Regions from separate parts of the Peribacillus sp. B-H-3 genome, predicted to be linked through region 2. Evidence: riboswitches for the same ligand, from Rfam matches in the RefSeq annotation. Region 2 holds a riboswitch; the other holds the start of a gene.

Region 1 (9,855 bases), 1.5 Mb from region 2:
CGCAAAATTTCGTTAAAGATGTTAATTCCGGTAAATAGCGAATCAATCTCAAAATGCATATCAGGATGATGCAAACCAGGCTGAAGATTGCATCCTAAACCAATCATTGTGGCTTCTAATTCCGGCATTTTCACTTTATAAAAATGGAAGTCATCACCGCCGGGAGTCACGACAGGAGGAGCGGTTCTTGCAGGTCCCAAAATATGCTGTATGGCTTTATCTGCAATGTCCTGCGCTGCTTGGCTTGATTCTGCAGCCACTATTCCATGGTCGCTGGTAACCTCAATATCTGTTTTATAGACTTCTTGTGCATTATGGATGACATCAAGCACACGGTTATGGAGTTTTTCCATAAGTTCATTTGTTTGTGCCCTCATATCAATGGCAAGGGAAGCTTTTCCGGGAATAATATTTGTATTTCTTCCTCCTGAGATAAATCGTGTCACCTTCGCGGAATGCGGAATATTGGGATCAAAATATAGAGAGTGAATCGCATTCATAATATAGGCGCCAATTTCAATGGCGCTTTGTGTGAGATGCGGCCTTGCGCCATGGGCATCTTCTCCATGGATTTCAAACTCGATGGAACGTGTCGCACTGTGCAGAATGGCAGGAGCGGCATAACCTGCTGCAAGCTCCTGTATCGGCCGGAGATGGACTCCATATAAATAATCCGCTTCAGCAACAACTCCCTTTTTAGCTAATTTAAGCGCACCGGCTCCTACCTCTTCTGCAGGCTGGAAAATAAAGCGTACACCTATTTGTTTCTTCAGATGTTCATTATGCTGCAGGCTCCATAAAACTCCTAACACCAGTGTCATATGGGCATCATGTCCGCAGGAGTGATTGGCCTGCATTTTACCCTTTACTTCCTGGTATAGGGCATCCATATCTGCCCGGATGGCAATGATTGGACGGCTGCCGCTGAAATTCCCCATGTCTCCAATCACACCTGTACAGTCGTCAAATGTGGTTAACCTATGGCAGCCTGCATCCTTTAAAATGCCCTCAATATATTCTGTAGTTTTCCATTCTTCCCAGCTAAGCTCCGGGTTTTTATGAAGATGGCTGAAAGTTTCATATATTTTCTTTTTAAATATATTTGTTAAAGGCTGTGATTGTGAGTTCAAATGTTCCATCCCTTTCTTTACTTGCTGTCATACTTATTATGTATTAACTCTTTTGAGCGATATGAAGAAGAATTGAATGTAATGGGGAAAAGGGTACAGGCCCGTTATCGAGTATGGATTTTTAGGAATTTAGACAGAGCCTTACAAAAGAAATAATTTTTAGAACACTATAATTATACATATTAGTGAATGATCTGCTTTGTTTCAATATGAATCAATGAAGAAAACAATTTTTTGAAAGTATGGCGGGCGTTATATCAGCGACGGTGCGCCTGGGAAAAAATTTTAGCCTCAGTGAAAAACGCCAGGAACTTTCTTACCTTACATAATTTCTCCAGAACATGAAAGCCTTAAACCGGGGTTATTTTTCCAAACTGTTAGGGTTAATTTGCACGGATGGCTATTCTTTGCATGCATTTTCTATTAAATCCAGCTAATTATCCTTGTTCTGTCTGACAAATATTGATAGAATGTGAAATTATAATTAAATAGTTAACAAGCTATGATTGCTGGGGATCAGACTTTAGCAGGAGCAGTTTCTGGAGAGACCGCACATTATTGCGGCGCCGAAGGGTTCACTATCTCAGGCAAAAGAACAGAAGTTTAATAAAGCGTAAATTTTTTATTTTCTTAAAGATAATAAAAAAAACATTTATTATTCTGTGGTATGAGATTGGAGAACTCCAGTCTCTTTTTTTATTGGCATTGCATGGTTGATTTTTGTGCTTTGCTGATTGGAATGGCGTTATAAAGGAGAGCAGCAGGCACGTTTAAAAGAGGTTTTTTTAACTAAATATGAGCGGGGGAATGCAGCATGGAACAGCAGGAGTTAAAGAGAGATCTGAAAAATAGGCATGTACAGCTGATTGCGATTGGCGGCACAATCGGGACCGGTTTATTTCTTGGCTCAGGAAAAGCGATACAATTAGCTGGCCCTTCAATCGTACTGGCCTATCTCATCGTAGGGGTCGCTTTGTTTTTCGTTATGAGGGCACTGGGAGAACTGCTTCTGTCTAATGCCGGATATCAGTCCTTTACGGATTTTGCCGAAGAGTATATTGGCCCGTGGGCTGGCTTTGTGACAGGATGGACCTATTGGTTTTGCTGGATCATGACTGCTATGGCTGACATGATAGCGGTTGGCGTATATGTACAATACTGGTTTCATATTCCGCAGTGGGTTCCTGCTGTCGTCTGTTTAGTCATTTTATTGGGGCTGAATTTGTTGACTGTTAAGCTGTTTGGAGAATTGGAATTTTGGTTTGCCTTAATCAAGGTGATTACCATTCTTGCTTTAATTCTTATCGGGATCGCTTTGCTTATTATTGGGTTCAAAACAGATGCAGGAACGGTTTCCGCGGGAAATCTATGGAATTTTGGAGGGATATTTCCGCATGGGATATCCGGATTCCTGCTTTCCTTTCAGATGGCCGTGTTTGCGTTTGTGGGGGTCGAATTAATTGGTGTTTCTGCAGCAGAAACAGCAGATCCTAAAAAGAATATTCCGTCAGCCATTAACAAAATTCCGCTGAGAATTCTCTTTTTCTATGTGGGAGCATTAATCATCCTTTTATGCATCAATCCGTGGAACCAATTGTCTGCAGACAATAGCCCTTTTGTAAAAACGTTCAGTTTAGTGGGCATTCCCGTTGCCGCGGGAATTATTAATTTCGTGGTATTAACCTCCGCGGCCTCGGCCTTTAACAGCGGATTGTTTTCAACGAGCAGGATTTTATATAATTTAAGCCGGCATAACGCCGGTCCTGCTAAACTGGCTAAATTGAATAAAAACCATGTGCCCAGCCGCGCTCTATATACTTCAGCAGCTGTTCTCTCTGTTGGGGCCATATTGAGCAAGCTTATACCTGGCGAAGCCTTTGGCATTGTGACAACTATTAGTGCCATCTGCTTCATTTGGGTGTGGAGCATCATTTTGATTTCTCATATAAGATACAGCAGAAAACGTCCGGATTTAAGAAAGAAATCAAGCTTTAAAGCACCCTTTACTCCTTTTATTAATTACATTGTTCTACTATTGTTTATTTGCATTTTAATCATCATGCTGTTTGCTGAAGCAACCCGCCTGCCTGTATTGCTGACGCCTTTATGGTTTGTGTTCTTAATTATCGTGTATTTATCTAGAGCAGCTGGCAAAAAGTAACCCGGGGAGATGGCACACTCCCAAAAGAAAAAGCTGAACCAGAAGGAGCTCTCTTCCTAAGGTTCAGCTTTTTGCAGGTTGTAATGAATTTTTTTATGGCGAATTGGCAGGGAATCCTGACGGGCAACGGGCAGGGACAAAGCCTTAAATAAAAGAATTTTCTACGAAAGCTAAATAAACTGGTTAATCGCGGGTATAACACTAAGGGAAGATGAGCAATTTTTTTATTCGTTTATTGTGAATCGTGTAAGAGGAGGAAATATCATGAAATGGAAAGGGAGACGAGAAAGCTCCAACGTTGAGGATAGAAGAGGGATGGGCAGCAAAACGCTTGTTGGAGGCGGGATTGGCGGAATTGTCATTTTGCTTCTTGTGACCTTGCTTGGGGGGAATCCAAGTGATCTTTTAAATAGCATGATGAATGCTCCAGAATCCGGGACAAATGCACCGTATGAGGAAAGTGCACAGGAGAAGGAGCTTTCACAGTTCGTATCTGTTGTTCTTGCAGATACAGAGGATGTCTGGACAGATGTATTCAAGAAAGAAGGCCTTACCTATAAAAAGCCAACACTTGTGCTGTATTCCGGCAGTGTTGATTCTGCTTGCGGTACAGCCGGATCAGCGGTAGGACCTTTTTATTGTCCGGGTGATCAGAAGCTGTATATTGATCTCAGTTTTTATGAGGAATTGAAGCAGAAGTTCAAGGCTCCCGGTGATTTTGCCATGGCATATGTAATTGCCCACGAGGTGGGGCATCATGTCCAGACCCTGCTCGGAACAACAGAAAAGGAAATGCCGAATAGGCAGCAGGTCAGCCAAAACGAGTATAATAAATATTCAGTTCGGCTTGAATTGCAGGCAGATTACCTGGCCGGTGTCTGGGCCAGCCATGCAAAGGATATGAATTTGCTGGAAAAGGGCGATCTTGAAGAAGCTTTAAACGCAGCGAATGCGGTCGGTGATGATAATATTCAAAAAAAGGCTCAAGGCTATGCGGTGCCGGAGAGCTTTACACACGGAACATCCGAACAAAGGAAGCGCTGGTTTAATAAAGGCTTCCAATCTGGCACGATAGAAGGCGGAGATACGTTTTCTGCTAAAAATCTGTGACACATGAAAAAAGCTGTCCCGAAAAGGCTGAAATGAGACCTTTTTAGGACAGCTTTTTTTATTATGAGTGAATATACTTTTCGGCATTTTGAGATTCACTATGCCGTGTAACGGAGAAGATGGAACATAGCAAAGCGATCAATACGAAAACGGCACCGACCCAGGCATTATATATAATCGAGGTATGTTCAATGACAATGCCTCCAATGAAGGATCCCAGCGCAATGCCGAGATGGCTGGCGGTCGTGTTCAAGCTTAACAGGATGTCTGAATTATGCGGTGCCATTTGGATAATAAAATTGTTTTGGGCAGGCGAAATTGCCCAGCTCAAAGCGCTCCATAAGATAATAACTGCGGTGAACAGATATATGGGCCACTCGACACTAAACGGAATCAAGAGCATCATCACGAAGAATAAAGTAATAATGGTTAAAATGGATTTCTTTGAACCCCACTTATCAGAGCTGAAGCCCCCGATTCCGCCTCCCGCAACAGCCGCAATTCCAAAGACAAGATACATAGCTGTGACCATTGCGGTATTCAGATGCAGGGCGGTGCGCAAGAATGGAGTTAAATAGGCATATAAAGTCAGGTGTCCGGCTAATAAAAACCCTGATGAAAGCTGGGTAGCGACAATTTTAGCTTCTTTTAATGAACGAAGCTGCACGCGCAGGGAGATGACTGGAGGCGGTGCGGCCTTTTCAAGCATGACCTGAACACCAATCATGATGACAGCAGTCAGCACGGCAATAAGAATGAAAACCGCACGCCAGCCATAGGCATTACCCACTAAAATGCCAATCGGTATTCCTAAAACCAGGGAAGCGCTGATTCCCATGAAAATAGTGCCGATTGCCCGCCCTTTGAATTCCGGTGCCACCATGCGGGATGCCATTGTGGTCGAAAGGACAACTAAAAAGGACCCGCTCATGGCAGCGACAATCCGCCCTGTAAAGAGCATTCCGTAATTGACGCTAAAGGCAGACAAAATGTTGCTGAGAAAAAAGGCAAATAAAGTCCATAAATATGTTTTCTTCCGCTCAAACCTAGCTGTTGCATTCAAAAGAATAGGGGCGGATAGAGCAAAGAAGACAGAATATATCGTAATAAGATTGCCCGCTGTACTTACAGAAATCCCTAGGTCCTTTGAAATGATATCTAAAATCCCGCCGATAATGAGCTCCACGGTTCCAATTACGAAGCACGAAACGGCAAGAATATAAATTTTTGGATTCACATTATATCCTCCTTTTGAAAAGTTACTACAGGAATAGTAACCTTTTTCAAAAAGAATAACAAGTGGAAAATAAAAAAGAAGCAAAATGCTCTAAAGAAGAACATTTTTGCTTCTTGATTTTACCTTCTTAGTAGCGCAAACGAGTCAAAAGTTTCTTTGTCACTTCGTCATGGACAAGCTGATCATGGAAACGCTCGGTAATGGTTGTAAGAGCTGCATCATGATAAAAGAAATCTGTAAAAAACTTAACAAAAGGCTGGCTCATGGTTTTGATGGCTTTCCATTGATCATGTTCGATACCAGCAAAGACGGCATCCTGCTGATCAATTACAAGCAGGTGGGATTTCTCCAGCCGCTCATGCTCATCTAATGGCACAAGCGTATGAACACGGGATAATGAGGTTTCAATATTCCCGATGGTGAGAATTTCGACCTCGAGACCTTCTCGTTCCTTCTGCTCCAGGATAGGGAGATAAGGAACCAGATTTTCACTCCAGGATGACATGAGAATAGAGGTATGTGCCTGCTGGAGCATCGTTTCAATTTGAGCGAAAATTGTAGAGCGGGCTTTTAAGCTCCAAACACGGTCATCTGTATAAGAACGCTGGATTTTCTTCTGCTTTAGCGATTCAACACTTTGTTCAAACTCATAGGTTAATTTTTTTATTACTGCTTCAAGCGGGACAGCGTAGTACAGCTTCTTCTTTTCAGAAACGGTATTCATGATCAGTCCTTTATCAATCATTCGATTCAGCACTTCATATACCTTAGCCTTTGGCACCTGTGAATGTGTGACAATGGCGGTTGCATCCATAGATTCCTGACTCGACAAAAGAGTTTCATATACTTGGCTTTCATATTGGGAATAGCCGAATTTCTGTAACATATTGCCCTCCTGACCAAAAATGGGACCTTTTTCTATCATCTAAGTATTATACTATCAGAATTCAGAAACAAGAAATATCTGCAGATGAAGGCAGCGTGAAAAGGAACCAGGTTGACTTAAAAGGATATTTCACTTATTATATGTTTAAACGTTTGAACATACGAACTAATATAAATAGATGGAGGGATTTAATATGACGAAAACAGCACTTATTACAGGGGCAACAAGCGGTTTGGGCTATGACTTTGTACAATTGTTTGCAAAAGATGGATATAATCTTGTGTTAGTCGCAAGAAACAGCCAAAGGCTTCAGGAAATCAAAAAATCCCTTCCTAAAATAGAAGTGACGGTCATTGCTAAAGATTTAAGTGTGCCCGGTGCGGCAAAAGAGGTATTTGAGGAAACGGAAAGGAAGGGAATTGCGATTGATGTTTTGGTCAATAATGCGGGATTTGGCTTGATGGGCAAGTTCGATGAACTCGATATCCAAAAGCAAATGAACATGATTTCATTAAATATCGCGGCACTGACAGAACTGACACATTACGCATTATCCGGAATGAAGCTGCGGGAAAGCGGCCGAATCCTGAATGTAGCCAGCACAGCTGCCTTCCAGCCGGGGCCGCTGATGGCTGTGTATTATGCGTCAAAGGCTTTTGTGCTTTCTTTTTCAGAAGCACTTTCTGAGGAGCTGGCCGGAAGCCGTGTCACTGTAACAGCCCTCTGTCCGGGTGCAACGAGCACCAACTTCGGGGCTGTTGCAAATGTTGAGGGCACAAAAATGTTCAGCAGGGCAATGGCTTCAGATGACGTGGCTAAAAAAGGATATGCTGCCCTGATGAAAGGAAAACGCGTCATTGTGACTGGCGGATTAAATAAGGCGGGTGCCATTGGCGCTAAATTTATGCCCAGAAGCATGGCAGCAAAAGTCGCCAAGTATGTTGCGGGTGAAAAGTAAGGAAATGAAAGGTGGAGGAAAGTATGGAAACCAAAGCTATTGATGTATTCCGGGCATGTATACCGCTATTTAATGCACTGAGCGACCCGGCAAGGCAGGATATCATCCTTTTGCTGGCAGAGAGGGAGCGCTTAAGCGTAAATGAAATTGCTGAGCAGTCCAATTTATCAAGGCCGGCCATTTCCCATCATTTAAAAATCATGCGGGACAATCATCTTGTTGAAATTGAGCAAAAAGGCACACAGCGATGCTACTCGCTTTCTTTAGACCAAAGCGTGGCACAGCTGAAGCAGCTGATCAGCGTGGTTGAGAGCGAGTGCCTTCTGTAACTAGGCTGATTAAAGGATGTAAAGAAAGGATGAACGGTACCGTTCATCCTCTTGTTTGTTTATTAATAAGCAGCTTGAAGATGCTGTGCCAATTTTTCAGCACTTTCCTGAATTTGTTCATGAGTCAATAGCCGCACACCCTGTGTAAAGAAGGGAGGCAGCATTTTCATGCCTGTGAGGTTGGCTGTCGCCTGAAATGGCTTTGTTAATCATCCATGGTGAATTGATTATACCCTCCTGCTTTATAGGCCTCTTCTGGTCCGCCGGTAGAAATGGCGAGAATTAACTCTTTTCCATGCAATTTGGTTCCTTCTGAGCCGTAAGCCCATCCGTAAGGAGCACAGCATCCTGCCACTCCTTCAGCAGAGAAGGGCTGCTGTACCAGTAAAATGGAAACTGAAAGACGACTCTATCGTGCTGCAGAAGCATTATATAATAAAACATCTACTTTCCCATATGCCAGTACCACAGCGGGCAAAGCTGGACAGGAAAACAGTCATTTCGACGGCTTCCGGATTTAATCAAGAGTATCCATGCTAAACATTTCTTTGGAAGAAACTGCAGACGCGCTAATTTGCCTTTCAGAACGCTTGTTAAAGGAAAAATTGTCGTCAAAATCAAATAAACCTTTTAAGAGGCATTCAGCTGTCCTTTTGCTTTAGATAAGCCGAAAGTAATTTCTAAATATTGACACATTCCGGCAGATATGATATTTAATTAGTGAAATAGGTACTGATTAACTGGCTGGTCCATTCTGCCAGAAGGTTTTGAGAGGGGAAAGAGAAAATGGAAAAAAAGCAATTTAAAGCAGAATCTAAAAGATTGTTAGAAATGATGATCAACTCCATCTATTCAAAACGGGAAGTTTTCTTGAGAGAACTGATTTCAAATGCCAGCGATGCTATCGACAAAATCTATTATAAATCATTAACAGATGATTCCTTAAGCTTCGACCCAGACAGCTATTACATAAAAGTTGCAGCAGATAAGGAAAGCCGCACACTGAAAATTGCGGATTCGGGCATCGGCATGACAAGGGAAGAGCTTGAGAACAATCTGGGGATTATTGCGAAAAGCGGCTCTTTGGCTTTTAAAAGCGAGAATGAACTGAAAGATGGCCATGATATTATCGGCCAGTTCGGAGTCGGGTTTTATGCAGCCTTTATGGTAGCTGATGTAGTTACCGTAATCAGCAGGACCATAGGCAGTGATGAGGCTTATAAGTGGGAATCCACTGGCTCTGACGGCTATACGATTGAGACCTGCACAAAGGACTCTGTGGGTACAGAAATCATTTTAAATATAAAACAAAATACAGAAGACGAAAACTATGATGAATACCTGGACGAGTACAGATTAAAAGAAATCATTAAAAAATACTCTGACTTCATCCGTTATCCTATCAAAATGGACCTAACAGAAAGCAAGCCGAAAGATGGCAGCGAAAATGAATATGAACAAGTTCTGGTGGAGCAGATCATCAACAGCATGGTACCTATTTGGAAAAAGAATAAAAGTGAGCTTACATCTGAGGATTACGAGAAATTTTATTCTGAAAAGCACTATGGCTTCGACAAGCCGCTCAAGCATATTCATATCAATGTGGACGGATCGATCCGATATAATGCCATTTTATTCATCCCGGAAAAAACGCCTTATGACTATTACACAAAGGAATATGAAAAAGGGCTCGAGCTGTATTCCAATGGCGTCCTGATCATGAGCAAATGCAGTGATCTTCTGCCTGATTATTTCAGCTTTGTGAAGGGGATGGCTGATTCAGAGGACTTATCTCTGAATATTTCAAGGGAAATGCTGCAGCATGACCGGCAGCTGAAGCTGATAGCTAAGAATATCTCAAAGAAAATCAAGAGCGAGCTGCAAGGCATGCTGAAAAATGAAAGAGAAAAGTATGAAGAGTTTTATCACTCATTTGGCAGACAGCTGAAATTCGGCATGTACAGTGATTATGGAAGCCACAAAGAAGTATTGCAGGACCTGGTGATGTTTTACTCATCTTCTCAAAAAAAGCTGGTCACACTGG
Region 2 (9,855 bases):
CATCAACGGCTGAAACACCGATTTCAGCCAGCATTTCTTTTTTGTCTTGCTCTGTCATCGGCAAATAGCGATGCGTCATGTAACATTCATTCCCCTCTATTTTCTCGGTTTTTTATAAAAAGGTGTTGCTATGACTTTAGCTTTTAATCTTTTTGATCTTATTTCGACTTCCACTTCTGTGCCAATTTCAGTGAACTCCCTTTTTAATAGGGCAAGTCCCAAATTTTTCTTCAGTGTCGGAGACTGGGTGCCTGTAGTGATTTCACCAATCTGCTCTCCCTCGGCAAATACAGGGTAGCCATGGCGCGGAATCCCTCTGTCTATCATTTCAATTCCAGCGCTTCTTCTTGGGGCTCCTTCTTCTTTTTGCTTCTTTAAAACAGATTTCCCGTAGAAATCTGCCTCTTTATCGGTTTTGACAGCAAAGCCGATTCCCGCTTCAATCGGAGTGATATCAGCCGTAAGCTCCTGTCCGTAAAGAGCAAGATTAGCTTCAAACCGGAGCGTATCCCGGGCTCCAAGGCCAATAGGAAGGATGCCTTCCTCCTTGCCTGCAGCAAGGATCTCTCTCCAAAGAGCTGGCCCGGATTCACTTTCACAATAAATTTCAAATCCGTCCTCGCCTGTATAGCCCGTTCTTGAAACGAGCGCTGTGACTCCGTTCAAATCAACATCATCCTTGAATTTAAAAAACCCTATTTCACTCAAATCAGTATTTTTAGATAATTTTTGAAGCACGGTTTCCGCTGCCGGGCCCTGAAGTGCAAGCTGGGCATAATGAGAAGAAACATTTGTCAATTCAACATTCTCTATTAAGCTGGCCTGAAGCCACTCAAAATCTTTATCGATATTAGCAGCATTTACTACCAGAAGATATTCTTCATCCGATTTTTTATAAACGATCAAATCATCAACAGTTCCGCCATTTTCATAGCACATGGCTGTATATTGGGCTCCGCCGGGCTGCAGCTTCAGGATATCATTTGTCAGCATCTTCTGAAGAAATTCAATGCTTCCGGGTCCCTTCACTTCAAATTCACCCATATGAGATACATCGAATAGCCCCGCTTTGGTCCGGACCGTTTCATGCTCTTCCTTTATTCCGGAAAACTGGACAGGCAATTCCCACCCGCCAAAATCAATCGTTTTGCCCCCGCTCTCACGGTACACTTCGAATAATGGTGTTCTTTTTAATTCTGTCAAAATGCTGCCTCCTTAAAAATAAGATTAAAAATCTTTCTTTTGCGGCTCATACAACGTTTCAGCTTTCTTAGAAAAAAGGGCATAAAAAAGGACAGAGCTGCCCTGTTTGGGCATAATTCTCTGTCCTGAAACCTGAAAGTTTACCTTTAGTAGGCTTTCCCCTTTGGTGGTCCCGTAACGTGGACTCTCTCCAGAGCTGCGTCCAGCAAGAGTTCTTTTGCCTGAGAGATTCGCTGTTAAGCTTGCTCCTTCGGCGCTGCGCCATGCAGTCTCTCCCCATGCCTTCATCCGCTTATATTTTAAAGACCCATTGTACATACTATGAGAAAACCAGCAATCTAATCATTTATCAGAGGCTGCAGTTATGTTTTCTGCCAGTATGAAAATTTGTAAAACTCAAATTCTATTCCCATCCTACCATTAAGAATGTTTTTTCCGCAATAACTTTTATCTTGAAAACGCAAACAACTTACTAATTTTATTTTTCTACCTTCTAATGTTCGTGTTTAGCTCGATTTTATAGATATCACATTATTCATTCTGCTTAGGGGGCAAGACCATGAAGATTGAAATAAGCTTCGATCAAGACTGGGGAGAAGAGTTTTTACAAAAGATTGAGAAAGACGGGCCATGGGCTAACTGGGACTTGTATAAACTGGCCGCAGATATCGAAAGGCAGCTCGTTGTCCCGGATTTTGAAGGTCTGCAGGCGCCAAAGCATCTGCCGCAATTAGTCCCGCTGCCCCATCAGCTTGAGGCAGCAAAACAGGTAGTGGAAGAAATGAATGGAAAAGCGATCCTTGCCGATGAGGTAGGGCTTGGAAAGACGATTGAAGCAGGGCTTATATTAAAGGAATACATGATCCGCGGCCTGGTCAAAAAAGTCCTGATTCTTGTACCCGCTTCCCTTGTCAGCCAATGGGCGTTTGAACTGAATACCAAGTTTCACATTCCTGCAGTTGCCCAGAAAAAAAGCTATGTGTGGGAAGCCTGTGATTGTGTGGTGTCTTCGATCGATACGGCAAAGCGAGATCCGCACCGCGACATCATCTTTCAGCAGGAATACGATATGATCATTATTGATGAAGCACATAAACTCAAGAACAATAAAACTAAAAACTATGAGTTTGCACAGAATTTGAAGAAGAAGTTTTGCCTGCTTCTGACGGCAACACCAATTCAGAATAAACCGGAGGAAATCTTCCATCTTGTTTCCCTGCTGAAGCCGGGCCACCTGGGCAATGCCGCACTGTTTGCCGAGAAATATAAAGGCAAAGGCAGAAGCCTGAATGATGATGAACATCTGAAAGAACTGGTAAATACAGTCATGATTCGAAATCGCCGGGCCGATACCGGCATCGAGTGGACCAAAAGGATTGTGGAAACCATCATCATCGAGCTGTCTCCTACAGAGCGTGCCCTATATGATGGAGTCACGAATTTCAAGCCGGACTCAGGAGAAAAAACCGGAAGTGCCTTTTCGTCGCTCACGCTGCAAAGAGAAGCATGCAGCAGCCGGGAAGCTGTTTTTTATACATTAAAGAAGATGAAAGGAAAATATGAAAATCCTCCAGAGGAATTTTCAGCAAGACTTGATCATTTATTCACACTGGTGAATGAAACAGAACGGAACTCCAAGGCTGAGAAGGCACTAGAGCTGATCCAGAAAATTAATGATAAAGTGATCATTTTCACAGAATACCGGGCAACACAGCTTTATCTGCAGTGGTACCTGCAGCAGCATGGCATCAATTCCGTTCCCTTCAGGGGTGGCTTCAAACGAGGTAAAAAGGATTGGATGCGAGAGCTCTTCCAAAACCGGACACAGGTTTTGATTGCAACAGAAGCAGGCGGCGAAGGAATCAACCTTCAATTTTGCCATCATCTGATCAATTTTGACCTCCCGTGGAACCCGATGCGGCTTGAACAAAGAATCGGCCGGATTCACAGGCTTGGGCAAAAGGAAGATGTAAGAATTTATAACTTTGCCACCCAGGATACAGTCGAAGAACATATCCTGAAGCTTTTGTATGAAAAAATCAATTTATTTGAAAAGGTGATCGGCGAGCTTGATGATATCCTGACAAAATTGGATATCGGAAATATAGAGGAATATCTGGTGGATGTTGTCGGGGAATCCCGGACAGAAGGCGAAATGAAAATAAAAATGGAGAATCTTTCGTCGCTTATTAAATTCGCGCAGGAAATGAAGGATGGTGATCACTTTGCAGCAGCAGGAAATCCATGAGTTCCTAAAACAGTACTTCCAGTCCAACCAGTGTGAAATTCTTGAGGACCACAGCTCCCATCTGGTTGTCCAGCTTACGGTGGAAATGGATAAAGCGCTGATGAACCGCCCTTTTTATTGGCACTATCTTGAAAAAACCGGCGGCGAGCCCAACCCTCAGAAGCTGACATTAATTACGGATTCAGCTAAAGCACCTGAAGATCTTAAAGGCGAAGTGATACACTTCGGTTCGCCGCGTCTTCACCAGATTTTTGCTTCTACAAAGGAGCTTGCAGGATTCATCAGGCTTTATGAAGACATTGCACAGCAAGGAACAGCCAAACACTCCCTGTATCCTTGGCTGAATTTGAATGTGAAGGTTTCTTATCAGTGCGACAGGAAGAAAGATGTCTTCTTATCTGTTGCCCTCAATTTAATCTCAGGAGAAGTGCTGGATGAATTTCATGATAAAGTCCTCTCCTTAAAAATGACACCGAAAATTCCGGATTTTTCCTTTACGCTTTCGCCGCTTATCAAGCATAAAAGCGGGCTGTCGCGCCTGGATACCTTCATCCGGAAAAACTATGTGGAAGGTGATGACCATTCCTGGGCAGAAGAAGCGATAAACCGCTGGAATGCAGATCTTCAGCTCCTGGAGCATTTCTATGAAGATATGGAAGAAAAAAATGAAAGCTATTATACAGAAAAAGAAGCGCTTCGGGCTCAATATGAACCGAAAATCGACATCTCCATTGTAAATGGCGGATTATTTTACTTAACAGATTCCTTTTACCGGCAAAAAAATCATGCATAAAAAAACCGGTTAGCAGGGACCCCCTTCCTGTTATCCGGTTATTCCAATAAACATACCCTTTCGGCAGGAAAGGGCATGTTTACTTCCTTTTAATCAGCATTTTTAAAGCAAAAGGCATAATGCCAAACCAGGTGCTCATAAAGGGCTGCTTGTTTTCCTTTTTCATCTGCTTTTGCTCTTTGCGCTGATTTTTTGGCACATTTGTATACATCACAAACTGCTGCGTTAAAAATTTAATATAATCATTCGCTGACATCTTTATCACCCATTAGCAAGTATGCACAGATCGCCAGCTTTTTATACACGCCTACCTCTCCCTCCATTCAGTGATTTTGGCTGAAGATAGATTAAAAATAAAAATGGATTCACTTCTGCGCCCGGACTTTGTAGTGGCGAAAATCGTCACCTGAACGATTGCCAGGCCTTGTTTTTTCACCTGATAATACACGTCCCCATTTTGATAAAAGAAAATTCCGGTGCTGATTTTCCCTGTAATATCCTGAGGCAGCATTATAGAAAGATCCTTAGCTGCAAGCTTCAGCAAATGGTCGTTCACAAGCTTTTCTTCTGTCTCTTTGTGAAATTTCCTATCAGGTACATACTGGTCGATCGCAAATAGTGCTGCTGAAATGAAAGCTGCAGCAACCACCATCATTATCGGAAAAACCATGCCTTTTTGATTATTCATTCCTGCTCGTTATATAGGGCCTCAGAATTCTTGAAAAGGAAGCCCCTTCCTTGTCTGTCACTGTCAAAACAATCGACTTCCCCTCTTTTTTTGCATAAAAGCTTTTTATGTTCTGCAAAAGAACCTCATAGCCTACCCCGTTCAACTTCCTTCTTAATTTATCCTGATATTTCTCGATTGTTACCACATCGCTTCCGATGACTAAATACACCGTGTCACCGGATGCCTCCTGGCTTGTTGACTGCCTGACTTCCCTTTTTATCTGGTTGATGCAAATTTCCCATTCCCTGGGATTGATGCTGCTTTTAGATCCAAGGCTGGTATGAAGAATGGCAGCCATCTGCAGAACAAGAGAAGAAATTGACAGCAGCACAACAAGAGATGCGAGCATCTCCGCCATGGTAAATCCGTCATCTTTTCGCAGTATCACAAAATGTTTCTTCCCGCCCGTTTGCTTTTTTATATGTTATGCACCCTTCCATCATCCCCTGGGACACCGCAGATTCCCTCCAGGTTAATATATAGCTGTGCCCCCTGCTTTTAAGACTGCCTGATGCCTGTCCCTCTCCATCCATGTAAGCATCCAGCTGCTCATAAAGCAGATGATAAGCTTCTGTCTTCATGAAAAGATCACTCCGGTCATGGCGGATTTTGCTCATTATCGGGAAGATCGACACTGCCAGAAAGACGCATAGAAAAAAAGAAGCGAGCATTTCCAGATAAATATAGCCGCTAGAGTTTTTCAATTCGGAACCTTCCTTTGCCAATGTTAAGGGTCAGCTTGTAAGTGCCATCAGGGGTGAAAATAAACCAAGCGCCTGCTATCGATACGTTGCCATTGGAGGTGAAATAAATAATTAAGTTCATGGTCCCCTTCACGAAATCAATATCATGCGGAATTTGCCTGCTTCTGACAATTCCATCCTCCATTGTGTATATCTGATATTTTGAAAGAGCCGAATCTATTGCAAAACTGGTATAAGCCTGGTGGCTGATGGCATATTGCTGTGCATACAAAATATCATTGTTTAAATCAGTGAGGAATTGCCTTGTTTCCTGATGGTCCATAAACCTGGGATAAAGCCCCCAGGAGACAGAATAGATTAAGATGAAGATGCTTAAAACGATCAGCATCTCAGCGAGCGTGTAGCCTCCGTCACATTTCATTTTCACTAGGCAAATATCATTTTCCTCCATTATCCGATACACTTACCTGGCCGCCCGTATCAATAGTAACCGCTGACCCATTTGGACAGGTGGTTTCCTTCAGGTAGCCTTCTGTTTTTAACTCGGCAACTCCGGCGGGAAGCTTATTATGGTCAATCTGATAGGCCTCAACCTGAGCCTGCACCATTTTTGAAAAGGCTTCGCATCCCTTTGTCTGAATGGTTGATTGATGCTTGGTGATATTCGGGACTGTTATAATCAGCAAAATGGAAATGACTAATAATACAATGAGCATTTCAATAAGGGTAAAACCTTTTTCATTCATCATTTTTCCTCCTTAAATTCCGTCAAGCAATGAAAACATTGGCATTAGTACTGCCAGATAGATTGAAACAACCAGTAATCCGATAATAGAAAACAGCAAAGGCTGTATGATCCTTACAATCATGGCCATCCTTTCTTCTATTTTCTTCAGCAAATATGAACTGTAATGAAACAGCTCCTGATCCAGCCGTCCATGCTTTTGCCCGTTCGCGGTAATAATGCCAAGATGCTTCTCAAAGTAAGGCATCTCCCCTATAATTTTCTCGAGGGATTTTCCTTCGGTCAGTTCTTTGCGTAACCTGGTGCATAGCTTATTGTAGAACGGCTGCTGCTGATTTCTTGAAAATAAGGTGATGCTTTCATTAATGGAGAGCCCGCCAGACAGCAAACCGCTGAACTGGCTGGCAAAAAAGTGGGTTTCAAATAACCGGATGAAAGAACCGGCAATGGGGATGCGCAGCAGGAGACTCCTCTGTTTCAGGGGACAAAGCTTCCTGAACCAGAACTGCCTCAAAAGCAAAATGATGAATAGAAGAATGCCAAGTATCCATGGAACTTCCTTGAGGGTTTTTGTAAAGCTGAGAACCAGATTCATAAATACATTTTCTTTGGCGTCCATCGATTGAAAGAGAACCTGGAATTTGGGGATCAGGACCTTTTGAAGCACATAAAAAACATTGCCTGCAAACACGAGCAGGAAAATCGGATAAAAAAGCAAATTCTTGATTTTCTCCATATCCTGAGCCCGTTTCTGCCAGTAGGTTCCTGCATCTTTAAGCGCTTTTGCCAGCTGTCCATAGTGTTCTGCATAAAATATGTAGCTGATTAATTGGGGATGAAAGCGAAGCTCGCTTAACACAGAATGAAGCGGATTTCCGTCCCGCAGGCTTAAAAGGGCGTTTTCAAGGTCTGCCGTCTTTTTCTTCGTTTCCTGGAGTTTCAGGAAGTGCAGCGCCTGCGAGAGCGGATATCCATTTTCCAGCAGATCGCCGAGCCTGGATAATAACAGAGCCTGTTCCTTCATATTCCATTTACTTCGCTTCATCTTCATGCACCAGCCGGTCAAATTCCTCTTGCTTTACATATCCCATGGCCACCGCCTTGCTGATTTCGTCCTTCAGCGTACGATACTTTATTTTTCCTTTTTCGCCCTTCGCTGTCTGCAGTACACGGGTAAGCTCTTTTCCGTACAGCAATTCATACACGCTTGCCCGCTTGCTTCTTTTTTTCTCGTTACATGCTTCTGTGCAAGGCCCTTTGCAAAAAGGACATTTTAGCTCTAATAGCCGCTGTGCAGTTACAGCAATCAGTGTCTGCTGTATTTCAAGCCAGTTTACGCCAAATTCCATCAGGCGGTAAACCGCTCCTTCTGCATCACGTGTATGCATGGTGGTCAATATAAGATGCCCTGTCAGTGCTGCCCTTACGGCGATTTTGGCTGTTTCCGCATCACGGATTTCACCGACCATTATAATGTCTGGGTCATGCCTCAATGCAGCCTTAAGCCCGACTGAATACGTAATGCCGGCTTTTTCATTAATCTGCACCTGCAGCACTTTTTCAGATTCATTTTCTATGGGATCTTCAAGAGTGATGACATTTCGGTTGATGATTTCTTTTGCGTGGTGGAGCAGGGAGTAAAGGGTGGTAGTTTTGCCGCTTCCAGTTGGGCCGGTAAAGATAATCATGCCATGGGAGTGTTTAAGAAGGGCGATGAGTTTATTGGCAGTGCTGCCAAAGAGCGATAAGCGTTCAAGAGGAAGAATTGCATGCTGCGGGATCAAACGGATTACAAGGCTTTCTGAATAAGATGCGGGAAGTGTCGACAGCCTGAGGCCAACCGTTTTGTTGTCAAATGTCATGGTGATGGCACCGCTTTGCGGCCTTCTTTTTTCGCCGATATCCATCGATGCAAGAAACTTAAGATGAGATATGAGCCTGTCAGATTCATCCTGGGTGAGTACTTCTTGGGGATACAGCTTGTTATCTATGCGGAACTGGACGAGCGGCCCTTCCTTGCGGGGAAGAATGTGGATATCAGAAGCAGACAAGCGGATAGCACTTGATAATATATGATCTGCTGTTTTTTCAATGGATTCCAACCATTTTACACCTCCTTATTTGAATAACTATATATTTCGGCAAAATCTCTGACATTCCTTCTTTTTTCCTGATTTATTTTAAAATGATTCATGCTGCGCCATACCTGCAGCACTTACTAGACCTGAATCGGCTTCATCTAGTCAGATGTTCTCTGAAGATTTGTTTAAAGTATGGTTTGAAATCTATTTCAATCATTTGCTGTGTTTCCTCATTTATAACAGTTAACAGTATGCTTGAATGGTCTTTTTTATCTGCTGTAATTTCGAATTTTTCAACCCGTTCTAATTCCAATATTGATAACAATCTATTTGTACCGCTTCGGGTCACTTGAATTTTCACTACGCCATATGAGGGAGAAAGCTTAACAACAAAGTCATCTTCTCCGTTAGAAAATCGGTATGTTGCCTGATTATAATAAAATGGGACGTCTTTCGAGGTATCCAATAGAGCGGGTTCGCACTCAAATAAAGAGAGAAAGTCAATTTCACTAGGAAATTCAGGCATTTCATCCACATCCTTAACACTTAAAATGTTGTGAGGGTTGTTACTTGTAAATCTGGTTATATTTTAGGCTGTGAATATGACCAGTTTCTGTATCTATTTTATATCTGAAGATTTGTTCCGTCTATTTCGAATGATGGCATAAGCGGTGACAGCCAGTGCAGCGAGCAGGCTTATGCCTCCGTACAAGACAACAGGGCTGAGTGTCTTATCCTCATCAAGGTCTTTGGATGTGTCTCCCCCGCCACCTCCTCCGACAGAACTGTCATTTCCGTTAGCATCTAAAATAGGCTTAGCATCTTTATATCTTTCAATGATATCTTCCCTGAATTGCTTGACAGTGACAGGAGCAGGGATCATTTTTTTTGCTGGATTATTTAACCCGCTTACCTTGCCGTTTTGATAGAGATACCAGGCATCTCTCGGCATTTCATAAAAAATTTTCGTGTCAGGACTTGGCTTGAATCCAGCAAGATTTTCCGCTAAACTCTTTCCATATCCAAAAGTAGAAAGTTCATATTCATTTTCTTCATTTCTATAAGTCCCAATCACATTAACAGGTTTGCCTTCCTGATAAACAACGGAAATCCATTCATTGTCCTGTATTAATCCCTTGTGGGCTTCCTTTATATCATCTGTACTTTTCTTGAAGTCCCTCGTCATTGAATAGGTGGGGAGCAAATCACCAAATCTGATATCTTCGGTATTATCTGTGAGGTGATAGTAAGATGGATTATCTTGTTGTATAACGTCCACAACTATTTCTTTAAAATGATTCTCCGCAAATTTTTTAGCCTTTGCCGGAACTCCACCTTTTCCCTTCGGAAA

The links. A riboswitch is a leader RNA that binds a small molecule or an ion and turns the genes downstream of it on or off. The one in region 2 is predicted to bind glycine.
Region 1: it holds a riboswitch for glycine, as region 2 does, so the genes downstream of both, ACN6MY_RS01610 (amino acid permease) here and gcvT (glycine cleavage system aminomethyltransferase GcvT) in region 2, are expected to answer to the same signal.

The regions. Positions count from the first base shown of each region.
Region 1 covers NZ_CP183879.1:354,622-364,476, reverse strand. Annotated here, with positions in the region: gene ACN6MY_RS01615 (amidohydrolase) at 1-1,130, opposite strand, end outside; glycine riboswitch at 1,660-1,739, shown strand; gene ACN6MY_RS01610 (amino acid permease) at 1,945-3,291, shown strand; gene ACN6MY_RS01605 (neutral zinc metallopeptidase) at 3,556-4,401, shown strand; gene ACN6MY_RS01600 (MFS transporter) at 4,463-5,638, opposite strand; gene ACN6MY_RS01595 (TrmB family transcriptional regulator) at 5,766-6,524, opposite strand; gene ACN6MY_RS01590 (SDR family NAD(P)-dependent oxidoreductase) at 6,718-7,482, shown strand; gene ACN6MY_RS01585 (ArsR/SmtB family transcription factor) at 7,506-7,811, shown strand; partial or broken gene ACN6MY_RS01580 (NAD(P)H-dependent oxidoreductase) at 7,874-8,240, opposite strand; gene htpG (molecular chaperone HtpG) at 8,598-9,855, shown strand, end outside.
Region 2 covers NZ_CP183879.1:3,553,546-3,563,400, forward strand. Annotated here, with positions in the region: partial or broken gene gcvPA (aminomethyl-transferring glycine dehydrogenase subunit GcvPA) at 1-79, opposite strand, end outside; gene gcvT (glycine cleavage system aminomethyltransferase GcvT) at 97-1,203, opposite strand; glycine riboswitch at 1,403-1,491, opposite strand; gene ACN6MY_RS17635 (DEAD/DEAH box helicase) at 1,763-3,451, shown strand; gene ACN6MY_RS17640 (YqhG family protein) at 3,429-4,244, shown strand; gene ACN6MY_RS17645 (YqzE family protein) at 4,324-4,500, opposite strand; gene comGG (competence type IV pilus minor pilin ComGG) at 4,552-4,932, opposite strand; gene comGF (competence type IV pilus minor pilin ComGF) at 4,925-5,362, opposite strand; gene ACN6MY_RS17660 (hypothetical protein) at 5,343-5,678, opposite strand; gene comGD (competence type IV pilus minor pilin ComGD) at 5,665-6,141, opposite strand; gene comGC (competence type IV pilus major pilin ComGC) at 6,116-6,427, opposite strand; gene comGB (competence type IV pilus assembly protein ComGB) at 6,437-7,468, opposite strand; gene comGA (competence type IV pilus ATPase ComGA) at 7,455-8,525, opposite strand; gene ACN6MY_RS17685 (hypothetical protein) at 8,659-9,030, opposite strand; gene ACN6MY_RS17690 (hypothetical protein) at 9,124-9,855, opposite strand, start outside.